DNA from 2 places in the Micromonospora sp. NPDC000121 genome. Region 1 is predicted to be linked to the other one. Evidence: riboswitches for the same ligand, from Rfam matches in the RefSeq annotation. Region 1 holds a riboswitch; the other holds the start of a gene.
The links. Region 1 has a riboswitch for S-adenosylmethionine ahead of ACFY23_RS11780 (hypothetical protein). Riboswitches for the same ligand answer to the same signal wherever they lie in the genome.

Region 1 (4,364 bases):
CCGCATCGTCGTGGTCCAGCATCTGGGTGACGACTCGCCCGACCTGCTCGACGACCTCGTCCGGCAGTTGGTGCAAGCCCACGAACAGCGGCTCGCGGGTGCCGCCAGCGTGCACAATCGCTGCTCGCAGCGCCAACGCGGAGGCCACCCGCTCGTGCCCGTTGCGCCACAGGTTGGCCACCACCTCCTCAACGACCTGCCGGGCACCTGCCACGTCGCCACGCTGCCGCAGCAGGTCCGCCAGCGGTTCGAGGCCGAACGCGTACCCGGCATGCTCGCGACCGTAGAAGGCAAGCCGCTCCTGAACGCCCTGGCGTAGCTCCGTCTCGGCCTCGTCGAGTCGTCCGGCCATGCGCAGCGCCAAGCCCAGATTGAGTCGGTAGGTCAACTGGTCCTTGCGGGACTCGTGATCGCGCGGCGTCGCGGAGACGGCGCGGCGGTAGCACTCGATCGCGCGGTCGAGTTGATCGGCGTCCAGCAGCACATTGCCGAGGTCGCACTGGGCCGAGGCCCACTCCGGGCTGCCGTGACCGTGTTTGTCCGCGACGGCCTGCAGCTCGCGCGTCATGATGTTCTCGGCGTCGCCCAGACGGCCCTCCCGCAACAGCGCGAAGGCCACCTCGACCGGGGTAAGGGGTGTCGTCACGAACCGCAAGCTTAAAGGTCAGCCTGTCGGTTCGCGTGCCGGTAGACCAGCCCTGTGGTTGCTCGTCGCCGAGCCCGGGCGGCCACCGTGGGTCCACCCAGGGGTGGAGTGAGAACCGGGTGTCGTCCACCCGTTGATCAACCCTGCGGCCGACGATCAAGCAGGTACGCCGTTCTTAACATCCATGTCAGCAACAAGCGATCGCAATCGCCCACGGTCGAGACCACTACAAGGATTCCGATTCGCGTCCGTTGTTGCGGAAGGTTGGTCCGCCTGGCAAACCGATTCCGGCGGACTCGCGAGACTCAACTCAAGGAGGATCGGCGTGCGCATTTTCCTTTCCCGCATCGCACTCGTCACCGCCATCACAGCCACCGCAACGGCAGGCCTCGCCGGACCGGCCCACGCGACCGATACGGCCACGCCCACGACCAGTACCTATTGCGCTGACCTGAAGGCGCAGTACACCAGCGACCTCAACATGTACCTCAAGTACAACATGTTGCAGTTCAGCAGCACGGATCCGGCAGCCCGCCTCCTTTACGGCAGCCTGGCGCGCCGCTACTTCACGTATTACCAGCAGAACCTCGCCTTGTACCAGGCCTACTGCTGACGCTGGCAGTGCGGCCCGACTGCGGGCTGACGTAGTTTCTCACCGCGGCGGCTCCCGGGCTTTGCCTGGGAGCCGCCACCTCGTCAGCGCGGTCCTGCACGGCGGGCAACCCGGCCCGCTCCTGCAGGCCCTCGACAACATCAAGCAGGTGTTGGTGCTCCTCGTCTAACGCACCGGCACCGCCCAGCAGGCCGTCGAAGCGTAGAGGACCTGCGAGCCGACCGCCGACTCGCTCTACGACCCCGCCGACGCCGCCTCCGCCAGCCTGATCCCGGGGTTGCTCCCTGCGTCGATGATCTCTATGCTGCCTGTCGTCACGAGTGGTCAGCGTCAAGCCTCCCGGCTTGCTGACCCGGCAACCGCGCTACCCGCGCACGGTGCCCCCGGGAGAAGACCAGGCCGACCGCGAACTGCGGCCCGGCAAGAGCGGGTGCCTCGGGGCATCGGAAAGCGAGTTCACCGTGCCATTCGAAGAGCTGGGCCTAACCTCTTTCGCGGTCTGCCTGACCTGCGGGGATCTCCGCGGTGGTGTCCCGCGCGAGCAGCGATGCGGCTGCCAGCCACGTACGCCGGAGTGGGCGCAGCAGTGGCAGGGGCAGGACATCTCCAGTGACCTCGACCTGTGCGTGTTGTGCGTCCGCGACACGGTGACCACCCGGACCCGGTGGTCGTGGCTGGGCTGCGAAACCTGCCGACACGTCTCGCAGGTCGTCGGCGAACGGTACGGCCACCGCAGCGCACTGCCACTGGGACGGCACTCACTCATGAACGGCGACGTGGTCCAGCCGCCAGCGGCCACAGCCACCGAGGTCGCCGGCTCGCTGATGGCCGCAACCCGGCGCTGGAACGCGCTGCGTGAGTGGCAACAGGCGGAGTTCGACCGTCTCGCCGCGCCACTGCGCGCCGCGGGCCCAAGCGTGCCCCTGGTCGAGTGGCAGCGGCGGTGGCCACCATCGCTCGGAGCGAGCGTCGACGCATGCGACCGCTACGGCGTCGTGCCCGTACCCGCCGACCTCAGCAGCCTGCGGCAAGCCCAGGCCAAGTTCCTAACCTCGGCGCGATGACCGCCATCCCGGCGCAGCTGCTGTTGGTGGTGTGCCCGGCATCGCCAACGGAAGCGGTGTTGGTCCTCCCTCTACCGGCGGTCCAACCCATACCCGAGAGGTCGTGTGGCTGATCAGCCTTTGCGCCGTAGCGGGTCAGCTCCTATACCACTCCCGGAGACGTGTCCCGGCGCTTCGGCTGTGTGCGCCGTAGCCGCCAGCTCCGAAGTGCTGGCGGTTACGGCGCAGTTGCTGATGTCATGCCCCTGGAGACGCAACCAGCATTGCCCTGGACACCTCGTCCATGGTCGGCAGCGCGCCTTGCGCGCCCCGGCCGCGTGTCGACAGCGCCGCCGCGACGGCCGCCCAGCGGGCGGCCTCCGCCACGGCCCGGCCCGGCCGCGCCACCAGCGCGGTCGCGAGGGCTCCGCAGAAGCAGTCGCCGGCGCCGGTCGTGTCCACGGCCTCGGTACGAAGCGCCGGAACGTGATCAACCCGGCCGTCCGGCTCCACTACGGCCGCGCCCTGCGACCCGAGCGTCACCACGACGGTCGCCGCGAGCCCGAGCTTGCCGACGGCGCTCGCCACGTCGTCCAGGCTCTCTGGCAGGGACGTGCCGGCCAGGACCGCCAACTCGGCCCGGTTGGGCACCAGCACGTCCACCCGGCGTACGAGGGCGTCGGAAAGCGGAGTTGCGGGCGCGGGATTCAGCACCAGGAGGCCCTCGGCCAGCGCTGCGGCCCGCTCCAGGGCGGGCGTGCCGACCTCGCACTGCATCAGGGTGAGCGCTGCCGTCGCGATCATGTCCCGGTGCCGGTCGACGCGGGCCGCGTCCAGTGCGCCGTTCGACCCGGGGTGCACCACGATCACGTTCTCGCCGGCGCTGTCCACCGTGATCAGCGCGGTCCCCGTGGGGACGTCATGGACGACCGTCAGCCCCGACACGTCCACGCCCCGGCCGGCGAGCCGCTGTCGCACCTGCTCACCAGCGGCGTCGGCGCCGACGCATCCGACGAAGCCGACGGGCGTACCGAGGGTGGCGATGGTCATCGCCTGGTTCGCGCCCTTACCGCCGACACCTTCCCGATACTCCCTGGCGGTCAGGGTCTCCCCCGGCCCGGGGAGCCGGTCGGTCACCACCATGCGGTCAAGGTTGGCGCTGCCCACCACCGCGATCTTCGGGCCGTTCAACGCACCGTCGCCTCTCTGTCGGTCGCCCATGCCAGGACGATCTCGCGCCACGCCGTCTCGTCGAGGCGGCTCACCACCGTCACGGCCACGTTCCCCTGCGGGGTCATGTCCGACCGGCCGTACGCGTCGACGGCCACCGTGGCGGGCGTCTCGACCGCCACCACCTCCGGGCGCGCCACGACAGCTGCGGCCACCAGGTCGTGGCAGTATCGGCTGGCCGTGCCGGACCAGTAGTGCGCCAGCAGTTGCGCGCGCACCCCTGGCCAGCCGGTGCCGCCGGCGAGCACCCGCCGGACGGCCTCCGGTGGGCAGCTCGCCAGGGTGGTCGCGTCCGTCGGCACGACCCGCACCCCGCGGCCGGGCGGCTCGGCGAACAGGTGCCGAGCGGCCCGGGGATCGCGGGCGAAGTTCGGCTCGGCTCCCCGCACCACGCCGGGCAGGGAGAACGCCCCACCCATCATGGTCAACCGGACATGCGCCGGCCAGTGGCTCACCTGCCCGGCGAGGCGCTCGGCGGTGGTCAACGGGCCGAGCACCAGGTAGTCGGTGTGCGCCGGCAGTGACCGGTCGACGAGTACGTCGCCGCCGAACTCGGCGCCGTGGGTGGGGACGAGCGGCCCGAGGCCGTACTCGCCGTGCAGCCGCGCGCCCGACGGGACCGCAACCCGCGCCGCGGGGTCGATCTCGGCGCCTCGCAGCAGCAACGGCCGCCGGGCCGGAGCGAGCGCGCGAAGCGCGTGGGTGACCGCCGCCCCGACGACATCGGCAGGCCGTGCCCCGCCGGTGGCGATGATCGCCGGTATCTCCACATCCGGCAGGCGCAGCAACCAGGCGAGTGCCACCAGGTCGTCCACGCCTCCGTCGGTGTCGA
Region 2 (4,364 bases), on a different contig from region 1:
ACGTCGCCGAGGGGCGCGTCGGCCATCAGCCGGCCGTCGAGGTAGGCGACGTCGGCGGCGTACTCGTCGGGGCTGCGCCCCTGCCAGCGGAGGACTCGGTAGCCGGCGGCCCGGGTCCGGGCCTCGGCCAGCGCGGTGTCCAGCCCGTCGTGGTCGAGCCGGGTGGTGTCGAGCCGGCTGCGGATCTCGGCCAGCGCCGGCTGCGCGCCGGTCGACGCGGCGAAGGCGGCGCCGGCCTCGGGCCGGGCCGGGCCGCCGGGCAGCGTGGCGACCGCCATCCCGAGCACCCGCTTGCGGCCCCGCTCGCGCAGCAGCCGTACGGCGTGCTCGTGCAGCGCCCGACCCACCCCACGACGCCGGTACGCCGGGTGCACGATCAGGTCGGCCGTGGCGTTCTCCGTGTTGTCGAGCTGCGGCAGGTCCAGCCCGAGATAGCCGGCCGGCACGCCGTCGAGCCGGGCCAGCGCCCAGAGCGGGGTGTTGCCGGGCATCGGGTGCCGGATCGCGGCCTCGAAGCGCCGCCGGCAGAAGGGCGGGAAGTCCGGCAGGTCGACGTCGTTGGCCGCCGCGCCGATCTCGTACGCCGCGTCGATCGCGGTCTGGTCGGCGGCGTCGATCGGCGCGATCGTGATGCTCATGCTCCGAGGGTGGCCCGGGAACGACGATCGGGCCAGCGATTAAACCGCTGGCCCGATCGGACGTTGGTCGGGAGGGACGCTCGCACAACGCCTCCGGCGTTGGGTCGCAAGAACTCAAAGTCTCCGGCGAAACGCCCTCCCGCACGAAGCATCTTGCGCCGTCCGGTTCCTGCCGTCAAGTCCTTGTCGGCGCGTTTTCCGCACTCACAGCGAAAAGCCAGTTACCCGGCGGATCGACCCGATCCCCCGTCCGGGCGAGCCGCCCCTCCCCCGTCCGCGCCGCGATCGTGCACGTTGTGCCATCGACCCGCCCGAACAGCAGCGGGCCGGCCGGGTGCGCCCGAGCGCGGCGGGCGGGGGTAGGACAGGTCAGCCGAGGAGGCCGGCGTCGCGGGCGGCGCGCAGCGAGGGCCTGATGCGGTGGGTGGGGCCGGCCTGGGCGGCGATCGCGTCGAGGGTCTTGAGGCCCTCGCCGGTGTTGAAGACGACGGTCTCCGCGGTCGGGTCGAGCCGGCCGGACTCGACCAGCTTGCGCAGCACCGCCACGGTCACCCCGCCCGCGGTCTCGGCGAACACGCCGGTGGTGCGGGCCAGCAACTGGATGCCGGCACGGATCTCGTCGTCGTCGACGTACTCCATCCAGCCCCCGGTGCGGCGGACCGCCTCCAGGGCGTAGAGGCCGGCGGCCGGGTCGCCGATGTTCAGCGACTTGGCGATGCCCGTCGGCTTGACCGGCGTGATCGTGTCGGTCTCGGCGTGCAGGGCGGCGGCGATCGGGTTGCAGCCGGCCGACTGGGCGCCGAAGACCTTCCAGCCGCCGGCCGGCGCCTCGACCAGCCCGATCTCGACCAGCTCGGCGAACGCCTTGTCGACCTTGGTGAGCAGCTCCCCGGAGGCCATCGGGATGACCACCTGCGCCGGGATCCGCCAGCCGAGCTGCTCGGCCACCTCGTAGCCGAGCGTCTTCGACCCCTCGGCGTAGTAGGGGCGGACGTTGACGTTGACGAACGCGGTGTCCTCGAACTCGTCCGTCTCCACCAGCTCGCCGCAGAGCCGGTTCACGTCGTCGTACGAGCCGTCGACGGCGACCAGCTCGCCGCCGTAGACCGCGGTCGTGACGACCTTGCCCTGCTCCAGGTCGCCGGGGATGAAGACCACCGACGGCGCCCCGGCCCGGGCGGCGTGCGCGGCGACGGAGTTGGCCAGGTTGCCGGTGGAGGCGCAGGCGTAGCGGGTGAAGCCGAGCGCCCGGGCGGCGGTCAGCGCCACCGAGACCACCCGGTCCTTGAACGAGTGGGTCGGGTTGGCGCTGTCGTCCTTGACCCAGAGCGGAGCGGTGATGCCCAGCTCGGCGGCGAGATGCGGGGCGGCGACCAGCGGGGTGAGGCCGGGGTCGAGGGTGACCCGGGTCGCCGGGTCCTGGCCGGCGGGCAGCAGCGCCGCGTACCGCCAGATGTTCTGCGGGCCGGCCTCGATCTGCTCCCGGGTAACCGTCGCCAGCGCGGCGGCGTCGTAGTCGACCTCCAGCGGGCCGAAGCACTCGTAGCAGGCGTGCTGGGCGGCGAGCGGGTAGCGGGCCGAACAGGCGCGGCAGACCAGGGCGCGGGCGGGGCTGGCGGCGGTGTCGATGCCGGAGGCGGCGAGCGTCGACGTCATGTCGAGATTCCTCTCATCTTTCCCCGCATCGCGCTCTGCGGCGGGGACGGAATTGGCACCTGCCCCGCCGGTCGCTCTGCGGTGAGCGCGCGGGGTGGTTGCCGGGGCGTCGTCGGGCCGTATCCCTCAGCCCCTCTGGATGAGGTATGCAGTTGTTCCGCCGAGTCTAAGCGCTGTCGCCGCCCGGGCCGACGACAGATCCCACGCTGTGAGCTGCCCGCCTGTGCGGGAGCGCTCACATGGTGACGCGGCCCACTGCCGTTCGGGCTGGCGGAGACCCGCTACCGTGCGGGCTCGTTGACGGAAAGGAACCGCGCGATGCGTCGCAAGCTCGTCCCGGTGGTGGCGCTCTCCCTCGCCTGCGCGCTGGTGTTCACCACCGCCTGCTCCTCGGGCAGCCGGAAGAAGCGGAACCGGTCCGCCGACCGGCCGTCCGGCACCTCGGCCACGCAGGCGACCCCGACCCCCCGCCGCGCGGCCGACCAGCTCACCTGCGCCGAGCTGCGCGACACCCGGGTCGGCAGCGGGAAGGTCCGCTACCGGGGGTACGCCGACCCGATCCGCCTCGTGAACGGCCGCTGGTCCGACCGGAACGGCACGACGGTGGAGTTGCAGCAGCCGTGCGCCGTGGGCGACCTCGACGGCGACGGGGCGGACGACGCGGTCGGCGTGATCGTGCTCGACGGCGGCGGCACCGGCCGCTTCTTCACCTTCGCCGCCTGGCGCAACGTCGAGGGCGAGCCGGACTACCAGGCCCAGGTCGACCTCGGCGACCGTACGCCGGTGGAGAGCGTCAGCGTGCGCGACGGCAGGGCGACGGTCGTCTACCTGACTCGGCCCGCGAACGCCCCGATGGCGGAGCTGAGCATCCGGCGCACCGCCGTCTACCAGCTCAGGGGCACGACGCTGGCCGAGCTGAGCCACACCGACGCCCGGGTGACCGGGGCGTCGGGCGACGGGGACAGCGCCGACTCCGGCACCACGGCGGACTCTCCCGACTCCCCCGACTCCCCCACCCGCAAGCGCAGGCCCCGTTCCCGCTGACGCCCCGCCTATGGTCGTACCGAGCAGACGACCTTGCGACCGGCCGCCTCAGCTCGGGCCCCCTCGGCGGGCTGGTGGCCTCGGTAGCCGTACGAATTCGGTGGCCGTGCAACCCTGCTGACTCACCTCGCCGAGGCAGCCCCACCCCGAGGCCGGTACGCGCTCGAAGTACTGCACGGGCTGCGACGGGATGGCCTCGGTGGTGAACGTGCCCGTGCCGCTCGGGATGCGTTGCTCGTGGGAACCGGTCGTGTCGGTGTACGAGGCGACGATGTGCCACTCGCACGTGTGGGTCGACACCTCGGGTTGGATACGGAACGCCATGTTCGACTGACCGTTGCCCAGTTCGACGACGTTGCGGCGGAAGTACAACTGGCCCTCGTGCGGCTCGCCCTCGTCCAGGACGTACGGGCCGCGCGGTTTGTCCGTCGGCCCACCGGTCAGGTCCCACAGCAGGCCCTGCCGGGACTCGGCACCCGCCGGGGGGATGGTGACGACGGTCTGCGCGGTGGGTGCCCGGCACGAGTCCTTGACGGCAGTCATGTTGTTGATCGTGAGCCCGGCAGCGCGGTCGCTGTTCAGGTTCAGGTCGAACGTCTGGGCATGGCCGCGATTCTCGTTGCCGTCCTCCAGCGGCGCCACATAGGACGCATGCTCGACGACCCGGCCGCCGAGCGGCTTCAGGAACTCCCACACGCGCGACGCGTCGCCGTTCAGGGCGGTGAGGGTGGCCTGCTCGCCCTCGGTCAGGGGCCGGTCGAGCAGCACGCTGAAGGCCTCGGGCAGGTACTGGCCGTAGTCGAGGGGAGTCACGGTGGACACGAACGCGGGCTGCTCCCGGTCGACCGCCTTCTGGGCCTGCTTGTCCGAGCGGGCCCGATCGGTGGCCGTCGACCGGTCCAGGAAGAAGTTGGCGTGGTAGGCGAACAGCACGCCGACCACGACGATGACGGCGGCGGCGGTCACGTACACCGCACGCTGCCTCGGCGGAAGCCCGCGAAACCCGGGCAGCCGTTCATCGGCCAG

Region 2: another riboswitch for S-adenosylmethionine. It lies ahead of thrC (threonine synthase); the one in region 1 lies ahead of ACFY23_RS11780 (hypothetical protein).

Annotation. Positions count from the first base shown of each region.
Region 1 covers NZ_JBIAZP010000003.1:262,033-266,396, reverse strand. The annotation lists gene ACFY23_RS11795 (tetratricopeptide repeat protein) at 1-646, opposite strand, end outside; gene ACFY23_RS11790 (hypothetical protein) at 972-1,259, shown strand; partial or broken gene ACFY23_RS11785 (DUF6244 family protein) at 1,333-1,425, shown strand; SAM riboswitch class IV at 1,572-1,692, shown strand; gene ACFY23_RS11780 (hypothetical protein) at 1,721-2,323, shown strand; gene ACFY23_RS11775 (ribokinase) at 2,561-3,523, opposite strand; gene ACFY23_RS11770 (nucleoside hydrolase) at 3,490-4,364, opposite strand, start outside.
Region 2 covers NZ_JBIAZP010000004.1:278,675-283,038, reverse strand. The annotation lists gene ACFY23_RS14805 (GNAT family N-acetyltransferase) at 1-638, opposite strand, end outside; gene thrC (threonine synthase) at 1,008-2,294, opposite strand; SAM riboswitch class I at 2,305-2,440, opposite strand; gene ACFY23_RS14795 (hypothetical protein) at 2,613-3,338, shown strand; gene ACFY23_RS14790 (hypothetical protein) at 3,387-4,310, opposite strand.